DNA from 2 places in the Actinophytocola sp. KF-1 genome. Region 2 is predicted to be linked to the other one. Evidence: riboswitches for the same ligand, from Rfam matches in the RefSeq annotation. Region 2 holds a riboswitch; the other holds the start of a gene.
The links. A riboswitch is a leader RNA that binds a small molecule or an ion and turns the genes downstream of it on or off. The one in region 2 is predicted to bind thiamine pyrophosphate.

Region 1 (7,418 bases), on a different contig from region 2:
GCCGGATCCGCACCTATCCGGAAGGCGGCGACCCGGCCTTCCTCATGCTGTTCGGCTCCTGCCGGCTCCCGGAGACCGACGACCCCGCCGAGCAGCGCCGGATGGGCACCGACGCGCTCGCCGCCTACGCCCACCGCATGCTCACCGAGGACGAGATCGACTGGCCGGACTCGCTGATGCTGCTCGGCGACCAGGTCTACGCCGACGAGACCACCAAGGGCACCCGGGCGTGGATCGCGCAGCGGCGGTCGCTCAAGGAGCCGCCGGGCGTCGAGGTCCGCGACTTCGAGGAGTACACCCGGCTGTACCTCGAGGCGTGGACCGCGCCGCTGACCCGCTGGCTGATGTCGACCGTGCCCACGTCGATGATCTTCGACGACCACGACGTGCGCGACGACTGGAACACCTCCCAGACCTGGCGGGACGAGAAGGAGCGGACGTCGTGGTGGCCGCGCCGCGAACGGGAGGCGCTCGCCACCTACTGGATCTACCAGCAGCTCGGCAACCTCAGCCCGGCCGACCTCGAGACCGACGACCTGTACAAGGCGGTCCTCGAGAAGGGCAGGGACGGCGACGCGGCCGACCTGCTCGACGAGTTCGCCGAGAAGGCCCGCCAGGAGGTCAACGGCGCCAAGGGCACCCGCTGGAGCTACCGGCGCGACTTCGGCAACGTGCGGCTGCTCGTGGTGGACACCCGGTCCGGCCGCATCCTGTCCGGCGGCGCCCGGTCGATGGTCAGCGACCAGGAGTTCGAGTGGATCGAGGAGAACGCCACCGGCGAGTTCGACCACCTGCTCATCGGGTCGTCGCTGCCGTGGCTGATGCCGCACGGGATCAGCCACCTCCAGTCGATGAACGAGGTCGCGTGCCGCCGACCGGGGTGGCGCGGACGGGTCGCGGAGAAGCTGCGGCAGGTCGCCGACCTTGAGCACTGGCCGTCGTTCCGCGCGTCGTCCGACCGGCTGGCGCGGCTCATCCAGCGCATCGCCGACACCGAGACGTCCACGGTGTGCGTGCTCTCCGGCGACGTCCACCACGTGTACGCGGCGAAGGTGCGGTTCCCCCGGCCGACGAAGGCCGCGGTGTGGCAGCTCGTGTGCTCGCCCGTGCACAACCGCGCGCCCGCGTTGATGCGGCCGCTGTTCCGGATCGGCTGGTGGCGCCCGGTCGCGGCGGTGCTGAAGTGGTGGATGCTGCGGTCGCCGCACATCGAGCCGCTGCCCGTCGAGTGGGACAAGGTCGCCGGGCCGTACTTCGGCAACGCGATCGCGACCCTGCGCGCGAACGGGCGGGAGGCCGAGATGGTCGTGGAGCTGGCGGAGGGTGGTCGCGAGGCACCGAAGTTGAGGCCGCTGGTCCAGCTGCCGCTGACCCGCGGGAATCCCGGGTAATCGTTTGCATGGATAATCACCGCCATGGCGATGCCGCACGGACCGCAACACGGTGGTTACCCGTACGGGCAGCCCAGCGTCGGGCGCCTGGTCGTCGACTGCTCGCACCCGCCGACGCAGTTCCTGCTGAAGGCGACCGGGCCGAAGATCGAGATCAACGGGACGCCGCAGAACGTCAGATGGGGACCGTCGCCGTTCGACCTGCCCGCAGGCACCTACAACGTCAAGGTCTGCACGCGGTACCTGGGTGAGTTCGGACCCGCGTACCTGCCGGTGCAGGTCGCGCCGGGCCAGGTCACGACGGTGTACTACCGCGCCCCCGCCACCATCGGCATGAAGGGCGCGATCGGCTTCACGCCCCAGAAGACGCGCGGCATCAACAAGATCCTGTGGCTGGAGATCATGATCGTGATCTTCGCCGTCTTCATGATCCTGGCCGCCACCCTGAACTAGACCTCGCGAGTCACGCTCTCGTACACAGCGAGTTGTACGTTTCGTGCAGTCGACACCTGCACGAAACGTACAACTCGGTGTGCGTGCGAGCGAGACTCGCGGTGTCCGGGGGCGTGACTCGCGGGGTCAGGCGTTGCGGATGGTGTCCAGGACGCCGTTGATCTCTTCTGCCAGGGACGTGTCGCTGGCGGTGATGCCGCCTTCCGAGTGGGTGCTGCAGCGGAAGGTCAGCGTGCGCCAGCGGATGTCGATGTCCGGGTGGTGGTTGTCGTTCTCGGCGATCTCCGCCACCCGGTTCACGACCTGGATGGCCTGCGGGAAGCTCGCCAGCTCCACCTCGCGGACCAGCGCGCCCTCCTCCAGGCGCCACTCCTGCAGGTGACCGAGGGCCTTGCCGACTTCTTCTTCGCTGAGCAGCTCGGGCATGTGTCCATGGTGACGCCTCCCACCCGTGAACGCACAGGTAGGCTCGGGTGATCACACGGGAGTCCGGTGTAGCGCCGGGCTGAGAGGAGGGCTCGCAGCCCTCGACCGTTCGAACCTGATCCGGGTAATGCCGGTGCAGGGAGGAGGCATCATGCGGTTACGCACGTTTCTGCTGGTCGGCGCCCTTGCCGTGAGCGGATGTTCGGTGGGCGCGGGCGGTGACGACAGCGGCGGGCGCAAGGTCGTGCTCGTCACCCACGACTCGTTCGCCATGAGCGACGACGTGCTGAAGAAGTTCACCGACGACACCGGCATCACGATCGACGTGCGCAAGCTCGGCGACGCGGGCGCGCTCACCAACCAGCTCGTGCTCACCAAGGGCAGCCCGATCGGGGACGTCGCGTACGGCGTGGACACCACGTTCGCGTCCCGCGCGCTCGACGAGGACGTGTTCGCCGCGTACGCCCCCGACGTCGACGGGCCCGCCGACTACGCGATCGACGACACGCACCGGCTGACCGCCGTCGACATCGGCGACGTCTGCCTCAACATCGACCCGGCCGCGCTCAAGGCCAAGGGCGTGCCGGAGCCGGCGGGCTACGCCGACCTGGTGAAGCCCGAGTACAAGGACATGCTGGTCGTCGAGGACCCGGCGACCTCCTCGCCCGGCCTCGCCTACCTGCTCGGCACCATCGCCAAGCTCGGCGACGGCTGGCAGGACCACTGGCGGGCGCTCAAGGCCAACGGCGTGCAGGTCGTCAGCGGCTGGGAGGAGGCGTACACGCAGGAGTTCTCCGGCTCCTCCGGCAAGGGGCCGCGGCCGATCGTCGTCTCCTACGCGTCGTCGCCGTCCGCCGAGCTGGACGATCAGGGCAACCCGCGCACGAAAGCGGTGCTCGGCACGTGCTTCCGGCAGGTCGAGTACGCGGGCGTGCTGAAGGGCGCCGCGCACGGCGACGACGCGAAGAAGGTGATGGACTTCCTGCTGTCGGAGCAGTTCCAGTCGCAGGTGCCGGAGCAGATGTACGTGTACCCCGCCCGCGCCGGGGTCGCCCTGCCGGAGGCGTGGCAGAAGGCCGCGCCGCTGCCGTCCGACTCCGCCGAGCTGCCGCCCGCCGAGATCCAGCAGAACCGGGAGCGGTGGATCGGCGAGTGGCGCGCGATCGTGCAGGGCTGAGACCTGGCGGGCGGCGCCGCCGCAGCGTCCGCCGCCCGAGCTGACACGCCGTCCGGCCCCGAGCGCGGGCCACGCCGCGCAGGCCGAGAAGACCCGAGCCATCGGAACGAGCCCATGACACGCAGCCGAGGAGCGAAGCGGCGCACCGAGCCGAGCCTGGTGCTCGTCGCGCTGGTGCCGCTGGGGTTCCTCGCCGTCTTCTTCGTGTGGCCGGTCGTCGCGATCCTGCGGCTCGGCCTCGCGGAGGGCGGCGTGCTCGGCACGCTCGCGTCCGCGGAGGTGTGGCGGCTCGTCGGGTTCACCGTCGCGCAGGCGGCGGGGGCGACGGCCGTGGCGGTCGTCGCCGGGCTGCCGGTGGCGTTCCTGCTGGCCAGGACGCGGCTGCCGGGACTCGGGCTCGTCCGGGTGATCATCCTGGTGCCGTTCGTGCTGCCCAGCGTGGTGGTCGGCCTGGCGTTCCGGGCGCTGCTGCCCGACGGCGGGGTGTGGGCGATCGTGCTCGCCAACGCGTCCTTCAACGTGGCGGTTGTCGCGCGGACGGTCGCCGGGCTGTGGACCCACCTCGACCGGCGGGCCGAGGACGCCGCCCGCGCGCTGGGCGCGTCGCGGCTGCGCACGTTCACCGGCGTCACGCTGCCCGCGCTCGCACCGGCGATCGGGTCGGCGGCCGCGGTCGTGTTCCTGTTCTGCGCCACCAGCTTCGGGGTGGTGCTGATCCTCGGCGGCGCGCGGCTGCGGACCCTCGAGACCGAGATCTACCTGCGGACCGTGGAACTGCTCGACCTGTCCGGGGCGGCCGCGCTGTCGCTGCTGCAGCTGGGCGCGGTGGTGGCGGCGCTGTCGATCGGGGCGGTCATGAGGCGGCGCAGGGAGACGGCGTTGCGGCTCCGCGGCCAGGCCGAGTCCGCGCGCAGGCCGTCCGGCGGTGAGTGGTGGGTCGTGGCGGCCGCGTTCACCGTGGTCGCGGCGCTGCTCGTGCCGGTGGCGACGCTGGTCGCGCGCTCGTTCGCGGAAGGCCTCGACGGGTACCGGGCGCTCACCGGCGTCGGCTACGCGGGCTCGCTCGACATCTCCGGCTTCGACGCCGCCCGCAACTCCCTCGCCGCCGCCACGGACGCCACGCTGATCGCGGTCACGCTCGGCACCATGGCGAGCGTCGTGCTGGTGTCCCTGGCCCGCAACCGGGTGCGGTACGTCGAGGTCATCGACACGGCGTTCATGCTGCCGCTCGGCGTGTCCGCGGTGACCGTCGGCTTCGGCTACCTGATCACGCTCGACGTGCTGCCGGGCGACCTGCGCACGTCCGCCGCGCTGGTGCCGCTGGCGCAGGCGCTGGTGGTGACGCCGCTGGTCATCCGCATCGTGCTGCCGGTGCTGCGGTCGATCGACGAACGGCTGCGGCAGGCGGCGGCGACGCTCGGCGCGAGCCCGTGGCGGGTGTGGCGGGAGGTCGACGTGCCGATGGCGGGCCGGTCGCTGGGCACCGCGGCCGCGTTCGGGTTCGTGGTGGCGCTGGGCGAATTCGGCGCGACGAGCTTCCTCGCCCGCCCCGACACGGCCACGCTCCCGGTCGCGATCGCCCGGCTCATCTCACGGCCCGGCGAGCTGAACAACGAGATGGCGTACGCGGCGTGCACGCTGCTCATCGTGGTCACGGTCGCCGTGGTCGCGGTCGTCGAACGAGTCCGCGTCCCGGTAGGAGAGTTCTGATGCCCCGCGAGTCTCCCGTTCGGAACCCGCGAGTCGCCCTCTCGCGACCCGCGAGTCTCCCGTTCGCGACCGGCGAGTCGGCGGTTCGCGACGCCCGGGATTGCGCGAACCGCCGACTCGCGGGTTCCGAACGGGAGACTCGCCCGTTCGGAACGGGAGACTCGCGCGTTCCGAACGGGAGACTCGCGCGTCCGGAACGGGAGACTCGCGCGTTCCGAACGGGAGACTCGCGGGTTCTGGGCGGGAGACTCGCGGGGTCGGAACGGGGGACTCGCGGGGGGTGGGGGTCTGATGTTGGGGGTTGACGGGGTTTCCGTGCGGTATGGGGCGCTCGTTGCGGTGTCCGGTGTGGACCTTGGGGTTGCCGACGGTGAGGTGGTGGCGCTGCTCGGGCCTTCCGGGTGTGGGAAGTCGACGTTGTTGCGGGCCGTTGCCGGGTTGGAGCCCGTTGCCGGGGGCACGGTCCGGTGGGACGGCACCGATCTTGCCGACGTGCCCGTGCACCGGCGGGGGTTCGGGCTCGTGTTCCAGGACGGGCAGCTCTTCCCGCACCGGGACGTGGCCGGGAACGTGGCGTTCGGGTTGCGGATGCGGCGGATGGGCAACCGGGCGGAGCGGGTCGCGGAGCTGCTCGAGCTCGTCGGGCTCGCCGGGTACGAGAAGCGCAAGGTCACCGAGCTGTCCGGGGGTGAGGCGCAGCGTGTCGCGCTCGCCCGCGCGCTGGCGCCGCGGCCGCGGCTGCTGCTGCTCGACGAGCCGCTGTCCGCGCTGGACCGGGCCCTGCGCGAGCAGCTCGCCATGGACCTCGCCGGCCTGCTGCGGGTGGCGGGGGCGACGGCACTGGTGGTGACGCACGACCACGACGAGGCGTTCACGCTCGCCGACCGGGTCGCGGTGATGCGCACGGGGCGGATCGTCCAGACCGGCCCACCCGAGGAGGTGTGGCGGCGGCCCGTCGACGAGGACACCGCACGTTTCCTGGGCTGCGGGCTGTTCCTGCCCGCGACCGTCGCCGACGGCACCGTCACCTGCGATCTCGGGTCGGCCGGCCTGCCGTGGGCGCCGGACGGCGACGTCACGCTCGGCCTGCGGCCCAACGCGTTGCGGCTGGCCGGCAACGGTGTGAGCGGCAAGCTGCTGCGGTCCGTGCACCGCCGCGACCACGTGCGGCTGCAGGTGCGCCTGGACGGGACCGACCAGGTGGTGGACGCCGTCGCCGCGATCGCGGAGACGCCGGGCGACCGCGTCCACCTGAGGTTGGACCCCGACGGGTTAGCCGTCCTTGGTCGAGACGCGCGCCAAGGCGAGTGAGTAGCCGATCACCAGGTAGCAGACGGCACGCAGGACCGCGTTGACGATCCCGTCCGTCGGCATGGGGTCGCGGATCACGTCGCCGAGCGACTCCCACGCGTCGGTCAGCAGCACCGGGTGCAGCCAGTCCAGCGCGGGGATGTTGCCGAGGATCGTGAACACGATGATCCCGCCGAGCGTGGACGCCAGCACCACCAGCGGGTGCTCGGTCGCCGCCGAGACCGCCAGCGCGACCGCCGCGACCGCCCACACCTGCACGGTCACCAGCGCGGTCAGCAACGCGATCCGGCCGAGCGACTCGCCGAGCGGCAGCACGTTCCCGGACATGGTCAGCATGCCGTCGCCGCCGAGGATCGCGAGGCCCGCGACGGTCGACACGACCGCGACGATCACCACCGCGAGCAGCGACAGCACGGCCACGCCGAACGCCTTCACCGCGAGCAGCCGCGCCCGGCCGACCGGTGCGAGCAGCAGCCCGCGCAGCGCACCCGTCTGCGCCTCGCCGGCGAGCGCGTCCGCCGACCACATGGATCCCAGCAGCGGCAGCATCATCGCCAGCGACAGCAGCAGCAGGAACACCGGCAGGATCAGCCCGTTGCCCGCGACCAGCGAGGCGATGCTCTCGACGGCCGGGCCGCCGTTGCCGCTCTCGGCGGTGGTCGTGGCGACGGACATGGCGATCGCGGCGATGACCGGCGCCACGGCGAGCACGCCGAGCGCGACCAGCGTGCGCGGCCTGCGGATCATGAACCGCAGCTCGGCCCGCAACAGCCGCCCGACCGGCGCCTTCGTCCGCTGTTCGGTGACGATGGGCGCGTCAACGGCGAGCGTCATCGGCCACCTCCTCGAACGTGTCCACTTCGGACAACCCGCCGCCCTGTTCCGCGGACTCGGTGAGCCGCGCGAACAGCTCCTCCAGCCCGGTCCGCTGCCTGCGCACCTCGTGCACC
Region 2 (7,418 bases):
CAGCGACTACGCGGGCAGCCGCTTCGACGCCGCGTCCGGCAAGCTGGTCGTCAACGTCGCCGACGCGTCCCGCGCCGCCGAGGTCACGGCGGCCGGTGCGCTCGCTCGCGTGGTCGAGCACAGCGCGGCCGAACTCAGCGCCACCAAGGCCAAGCTCGACCGGGCCACCGCGGCCAGGCCGAGCTCGGTCACCGGCTGGCACGTCGACGACGCCACGAACGCCGTGGTCGTGTCGGTGTACGGCAACGAGTCGACGGCGGCGACGTGGGCGAAGAGCCTCGGCGCCGACGTGCGGTTCGAGCACGTCGCCGAGCGCCCGCAGACGTTCTGGAACCTCATCGGCGGTCAGGCGATCCGGACCAGCAGCGGCTCCCGCTGCTCGCTCGGCTTCAACGCCCGCAGCTCGAGCGGTGCCCGGTACGTCATCACCGCCGGTCACTGCACCAACCTCGGCGGCACCTGGTCCGGCTCCGGCGGCACCATCGGCACCGTCTCCGGTTCGTCGTTCCCGACCAACGACTACGGCCGCATCACCGTGAGCTCCAGCTCGGCCGTGTCGACGCCGTACGTCGACCGGTACAGCGCGGGCAGCGACGTGACCGTCGCCGGTTCGCAGCTCGTCGGTGCCGGTGGCGCGGTGTGCCGTTCCGGTTCCACCACCGGCTGGCACTGCGGCAGCGTCGCGTCCACCAGCGCGACGGTGTGCTACTCCCAGGGGTGCGTCTACGACACGATCCGCACCAACGTGTGCGCCGAGCCGGGTGACTCCGGCGGGTCCCTCGTGTCCAACCCCGGCTCCGGCACGCGCGTCCAGGCCCAGGGCATGACCTCGGGTGGTTCCGGCAACTGCAGCTCCGGCGGGACCACGTACTTCCAGAAGGTCAACGAAGCCTTGAGCGCGTACGGGCTGTCCCTGTACACCGGCTGACGCCCACCATGCCAGCGGACGGGCCGAACCCTGCCGGCCCGTCCGCTGGTTCCTTTCTGTCCACAGGTGGGGTGGTTGTCCACAGCCAAGATCGACTTCCGTCCCCCTGTCGGTGGACACCGGTAGACTGGACAGCGGGGTGCCCCCGGGAGTGGTGGGGGCTGTCCGTACGTACTGGGGCTGCGGTTTTCTTTCGGTTTTCGCTGGTCAGCGGCGTTTGTGGCTGTGTCGCTCGGTGTGGTTGCTTCGTGTTCGGTCCGGCTTGATGGTTTCCTGTTGGTGGGTTTTTCCCTCCGGGGGGTCCTCGCCGGACGGGCTGGTCTCCGGGATGGCGGGGGTCTTGCACGGGGCTGGTTTGGCAAGGACTGGTGTCCGTGGCTGCCTGCCATCCCGTCGACCTCCCACGGGCTATCACACCGCGTCAAGGGGGCCCGGGCGGTTTGGTCTTCGGGTTGCGTCGTGCATCCGGGCCCCCTTGACACAGTGTGATCGGGCTTCGCCAGGTCGACGGGATGGCAGGCAGGCAGCTCCTCTGGTGGTGGGCTAGCGCCCGTTCGGGGCGGTCCTGGGTGGCCCTGTCCTTCGTTCGTCAGGGGCGTAGTGCTGCTGCCAGGCGGGACGCCGCTGCTCGGGGGTCTTCCGCTTCCGTGATGGCGCGGACCACCACCACCCGGGTCGCGCCCGCGGCCAGTACCTCCGGCAGCCGGGCCTCGTCGATGCCGCCGATCGCGAACCACGGGCGGTCCGGTTTTGCCTCCGCCGTTGCGCGCACCAGGTCCAGGCCCGGTGCCGGGCGGCCCGGCTTCGTCGGGGTTGGCCAGCACGGGCCCGTGCAGAAGTAGTCCACGCCCGGTTCGTCGAACGCCGCCTTCGCCTGGGCCTCGTCGTGGGTTGAGCGGCCGAGCACCACGTCGTCGCCGAGGAGTTTGCGGGCCCAATGCACTGGCAGGTCGTCCTGGCCGAGGTGCAGGATGTCCGCGCCGGCGGCCAGTGCCACGTCCGCGCGGTCGTTCACCGACAGCAGTGCGCCATGCCGGGCGCACGCCTCCGCCAGCACCTCCAGCGCGGCCAGCTCCTCCCGCGCCTCGATGCCCTTCTCCCGCAGCTGGATCGCGTCGACCCCGCCCGCGAGTGCCGCGTCCGCGAACTCCGCCAGGTCCGGGCGGTTTCCCGTGCACAGGTACAGCCGCGCGTCCGCCAGTCGCCGTCGAATCTGGTCTCCGTCTAGTCCAGGCACCCTTGCACGCTATACGGTGGAGGTGGTCCGCACGGGAGTCCAGAGGACTGGGCTGAGAGGGGATCTGCCGATCCCGACCGTCGAACCTGATCCGGATCATGCCGGCGCAGGGAGCGTGAGGGTGCTGTGAATCACACTGTGGTCGTCGTCGGTGGTGGCGTTGTCGGGTTGGCCGTTGCCTGGCGGCTCGCTGCCGACAACGACGTGACGCTCGTTGATCCGGCGCCCGCTCGCGGGGCGTCGTGGGTGGCCGGGGGGATGCTCGCGCCTGTCACCGAGGCGTGGCCCGGGGAGGAGGAACTCCTCGACGTCGGGACCGCATCGCTCGCCTCCTGGCCCGGGTTCGCGGCCGATCTCGGCGTCGAGCTGTTCAGGGAAGGCACCGTCGTCGCCGGGTTCGACGCTGCCGACGCCGCACAGCTCGACATCGTCGCCGACTTCCTCGCCCGGCAGGGGCGGGCCGTCGAGCGGTTGTCCCGGCGGGAGTTGCGGCGGGTCGAGCCGACCATCGGGCCCAGTGTCCGCAGTGGACTCAAGGTGTCCGGGGATCTCGCCGTCGACAACCGGGAGTTGTTGCGGCGCTTGACTTCCCACGCCTACGAGGCCGGGGTTCAGTTCGTCCGGGAGTCCGCTCGCGCGGTGCGCGGCGGTGCGGTGGAGCTGGCCGGGTCCGTGCTGCGGTGCGACACCGCCGTGATCGCCGCCGGGGCGTGGAGTGGTGCGCTGCACCCGGCGCTCGCTTCCGCGGTGCGACCGGTGAAGGGGGAGATCCTGCGGCTGCGTGCCCGGGACGGGACGTTGCCGCCGCCGCGGCACACCGTGCGGGCGCTCGTCGAGTCCCGGCCCATCTACCTGGTGCCTCGGTCCGACGGCGAACTGGTGCTCGGCGCGACGCAGTACGAGGCCGGTTTCGACACCGCGGTGACCGCCGCCGGGGTGCGTGACCTGCTCATGTACGCCGAACGCGTGGTGCCCGCGATCGCGGAGTACGAGCTGGTGGAAACCGCGGCGGGACTGCGTGCCGGCAGCCGGGACAACCTCCCGCTGGTCGGCGCGCTCGAACCGGGGGTGCTGGTCGCGGCCGGGCACCACCGCAACGGCCTGCTGCTCGCCCCGATCACGGCGGACGCGATCCGCGCCATGGTCGCCGGTGCCGAGCCGCCCGCCGAGATCAAGTCAGCGGACCCCGCCCGACTGGAGAGGTGACGTGATGTACGTACGGGTCAACGGCACGGAACGCGAGGTGCCGGACGGCGCGACGGTGACGGAGATGCTCGCGGCCCTCGGCGTGCCTGCCAAGGGGGTCGCGGTCGCGGTCGACAACCAGGTCGTCGCGCGCACCGAGCACGACACGACGGTGGTGCCGGACGGCGCCGACGTCGAGGTCCTGACCGCGGTGCAGGGAGGCTGACATGGACGACCCACTGGTCATCGGCGACCGGCAGTACTCGTCGCGCCTGATCATGGGCACCGGCGGCGCCGCGAACCTCGCGGTGCTGGAGCGCGCGCTGAAGGCGTCGGGCACCGAGCTGACCACGGTGTCCATCCGCCGCGTCGACACCCAGGGCGGCACCGGTGTGCTGGAGGTGCTGGAACGGCTGGGCATCGACCCGCTGCCGAACACCGCGGGCTGCCGCACCGCCGCGGAGGCCGTGCTCACCGCGCGGATGGCCCGCGAGGCGCTGGGCACGTCCTGGGTGAAGCTGGAGGTCGTCGCCGACGACCGCACGCTCCTCCCGGACCCGGTCGAACTGCTGGAAGCCGCGGCGACACTCGTCGACGACGGGTTCACCGTCCTGCCCTACACGAACGACGACCCGGTGCTCGCGCTGCGGCTGGAGGAACTGGGCTGCGTCGCGGTGATGCCGCTGGGCTCGCCGATCGGCACGGGGCTCGGCATCCGCAACCCGCACAACATCGAGCTGATCGTGAAACGCGCGGGCGTCCCGGTGATCCTGGACGCGGGCATCGGCACGGCCTCCGACGCGGCTCTCGCCATGGAACTGGGCTGCTCGGCGGTCCTGCTGGCCACCGCGGTCACCAGGGCAACGGATCCGGAGGCGATGGCAGCGGCCATGCGCCACGGCGTCATGGCGGGCCGCCTGGCCCACAGCGCGGGCCGCGTCCCCCAACGCTTCTGGGCCCAAGCCTCAAGCCCCCCACGCTGACCCCCGAACACCGCGAGTCGCGCTCTCACACATACCGAGTTGTACGTTTCGTGCAGGCCCGATGTGCACGAAACGTACAACTCGATGTGCACGAGAGCGTGACTCGCGGTGTCTGAGAGCGTGACTCGCGGGGCGTGCCGGTGGTCGGCCGGTTTCTCACGCCCGTTCCCGCTGCTGCTCCCGCAGCTCGGCCACTTCCCGCCGCAACGCCCTGACCTCCTCCAGGATCAGCGCGTCCGACGCCGCCTGGTCGGCCGCGTGCCGGTCCTCGGCCTCGACGAGGTCGTTCGCCACCGTCTTCTCCATCCCGCTCACGATCACCGCGATGAACAGGTTCAGCACCGCGAAGCTGGAGATCAGGATGTAGATCACGAAGAAGATCCACGCCAGGGGCGCTTCGGCCATCACCTCGCGCGCGATGTCCGGCCACGCCTCGCCGGTCATGGTCTGGAACAGCGTGAACAGCGTGGTGCCCAGGTCACCGAAGTACTCCGGCGAGATCGTGCCGAACAGCTTCGTCGCCATCACCGCGGCCACGTAGATGATCAACGCCAGCAGCGCGCCGATCGACGCCATGCCGGGCACCGCCGCCAGCAGCCCCGACACCACCCGCCGCATCGCGGGCACCGCCGAGACCAGCCGCAGCGCACGCAGGATCCGCAGCGCGCGCAGCACGGAGAACGGGCCGGACGCCGGGATCAGCGAGATCGCGACGATCACGAAGTCGAAGACGTTCCACGAGTCGCGGAAGAACCGCCAGCCGTGCGCGTACAGGCGCAGCGCCAGCTCCACCGTGAAGATGTAGAGCATCACGTGGTCGGCGACGTGCAGCAGGCCGCCGACCTCGCGCAGCACCACGGGCGACGTCTCGAGCCCCAGTGTGATCGCGTTCACGACGATCACCCAGATGATGAAGTGCTGGAAGCGCTTGTGCTCGACGAACGCACGCACGCGGTCCCTGGGTTTCACGTCAGGAGACTGTAAACGTCCCGTCCTCGGGCAGCCGCCAGAACGCCGAGACTGGTCCCACCCCGCCACCCAGCGGGTACGCGTGCTGCACCGCGTTGGTGACGAACCACTTGCCGAACCGCACGGCGTCCGGGACCGACATGCCACGCGCGAGCGCGGAGGAGATCGACGACGCCATGGTGTCGCCGCCGCCGTGCGTGTGGATCGTGTCGATCCTGGTCGCGGGCAGTTCGAGGAAGTCGTCGCCGTCGTACAGCACGTCCACGCACTGCGGGTCGTCGTGCATGTGACCGCCCTTGACGAGTGCCCACTGTGGACCGAGCGCGTGCAGCGCCTTCGCCGCCTCGCGCGCGTCGGCGTGGGTGCGCACGTCGTGGCCGACCAGCAGGCGCACCTCGTCCAGGTTCGGTGTGACGAGCGTCGCACGCGGGAAGAGCTCGGTGCGCAGCGCTTCCATCGCGTCGTCCAGCAGCAGCGGGTCGCCGTGCATGGACGCCGCGACCGGGTCCACGACGAACGGGATCGTGCCGTCCCGTCCGATGTGGACCCGGTCACACGCCTTGGCCACCGCCTCGATGATCTCGGCGGTGGCGAGCATGCCGGTCTTCGCGGCCTGCACCCCGATGTCGTCGGCGACCGTCTCGATCTGCGCGGCGACGACGTCGGGCGGGATCACCGAGACACCGCTGACGCCGAGCGAGTTCTGCACGGTGACCGCCGTGATCGCGGTCATGCCGTGGACCCCGCACGCGAAGAGCGTGCGGAGGTCGGCCTGCAGCCCCGCACCACCGCCGGAGTCGGACCCGGCGATGGTGAGGACGCGGGGCGGGGTCTCGTTGGGGGTCATGTCAGGAGTCCACCACAGGCAGGTAGACGTGGCGACCGTGCTCGTGGAAACGGTCGGACATCTCCGCCATGCCCGCGTCGATCGCGGCCATGTCGGTGAGCCCGTGCTCCTCCGCGTACTTGCGGACGTCCTGCGTGATGCGCATGGAGCAGAACTTGGGGCCGCACATGGAGCAGAAGTGTGCCGTCTTCGCCGGTTCCGCGGGAAGGGTCTCGTCGTGGAAGTCCCGTGCCGTGTCCGGGTCGAGCGACAGGTTGAACTGGTCGGTCCACCGGAACTCGAACCGGGCCTTGGACAGCGCGTCGTCCCACTCCTGCGCCCGCGGGTGGCCCTTGGCGAGGTCCGCGGAGTGCGCCGCGATCTTGTACGTGATCACGCCGGTCTTCACGTCGTCGCGGTTGGGCAGGCCCAGGTGCTCCTTGGGCGTGACGTAGCAGAGCATCGCGGTACCGAGCCAGCCGATCTGCGCGGCGCCGATCGCGGACGTGATGTGGTCGTAGGCGGGCGCGATGTCCGTCGCGAGTGGACCGAGCGTGTAGAAGGGCGCCTCGCCGCACAGCTCCTCTTCGAGGCGGACGTTCTCGGCGATCTTGTGCATCGGCACGTGGCCGGGGCCCTCGATCATCACCTGCACGTCGTGCTCGCGGGCGATGTGCGTCAGCTCGCCGAGGGTGCGCAGCTCCGCGAACTGGGCCTCGTCGTTGGCGTCGGCGATGGAGCCGGGCCGCAGGCCGTCGCCGAGCGAGAACGTCACGTCGTAGGCGCGGAGGATCTCGCACAGCTCGACGAAGTTGGTGTACAGGAACGACTCCCGGTGGTGCGCGAGGCACCAGGCGGCCATGATCGACCCGCCGCGCGACACGATGCCGGTGACCCGCTTCGCGGTCAGCGGCACGTAGCGCAGCAACACCCCCGCGTGGACGGTCATGTAGTCGACGCCCTGCTCGCACTGCTCGATCACGGTGTCGCGGTAGACCTCCCACGACAGCTGCGTCGGGTCGCCGCCGACCTTCTCGAGGGCCTGGTAGATCGGCACGGTCCCGATCGGCACCGGCGAGTTGCGGATGATCCACTCACGCGTCTCGTGGATCCGTTTGCCGGTCGACAGGTCCATCACGGTGTCGGCGCCCCACCTGGTCGCCCACACCATCTTGTCCACCTCGTCCTCGATGGACGAGGACACGGCCGAGTTGCCGATGTTCGCGTTGATCTTGACGAGGAACTTCTTGCCGATGATCGCCGGCTCGACCTCGGGGTGGTTGCGGTTCA

Region 1: it holds a riboswitch for thiamine pyrophosphate, as region 2 does, so the genes downstream of both, ACYQ77_RS02345 (thiamine ABC transporter substrate-binding protein) here and thiO (glycine oxidase ThiO) in region 2, are expected to answer to the same signal.

The regions. Positions count from the first base shown of each region.
Region 1 is NZ_BAAFVK010000001.1:454,394-461,811, reverse strand. It holds gene ACYQ77_RS02360 (alkaline phosphatase D family protein) at 1-1,391, shown strand, start outside; gene ACYQ77_RS02355 (hypothetical protein) at 1,416-1,844, shown strand; gene ACYQ77_RS02350 (4a-hydroxytetrahydrobiopterin dehydratase) at 1,971-2,270, opposite strand; TPP riboswitch at 2,316-2,430, shown strand; gene ACYQ77_RS02345 (thiamine ABC transporter substrate-binding protein) at 2,422-3,447, shown strand; gene ACYQ77_RS02340 (ABC transporter permease) at 3,562-5,157, shown strand; gene ACYQ77_RS02335 (ABC transporter ATP-binding protein) at 5,449-6,468, shown strand; gene ACYQ77_RS02330 (ABC transporter permease subunit) at 6,430-7,302, opposite strand; gene ACYQ77_RS02325 (ABC transporter ATP-binding protein) at 7,286-7,418, opposite strand, start outside.
Region 2 is NZ_BAAFVK010000013.1:50,717-58,134, reverse strand. It holds gene ACYQ77_RS33805 (S1 family peptidase) at 1-928, shown strand, start outside; gene thiE (thiamine phosphate synthase) at 1,518-2,165, opposite strand; TPP riboswitch at 2,187-2,295, shown strand; gene thiO (glycine oxidase ThiO) at 2,292-3,371, shown strand; gene thiS (sulfur carrier protein ThiS) at 3,376-3,576, shown strand; gene thiG (thiazole synthase) at 3,578-4,333, shown strand; gene ACYQ77_RS33780 (ion transporter) at 4,490-5,302, opposite strand; gene thiD (bifunctional hydroxymethylpyrimidine kinase/phosphomethylpyrimidine kinase) at 5,304-6,149, opposite strand; gene thiC (phosphomethylpyrimidine synthase ThiC) at 6,151-7,418, opposite strand, start outside.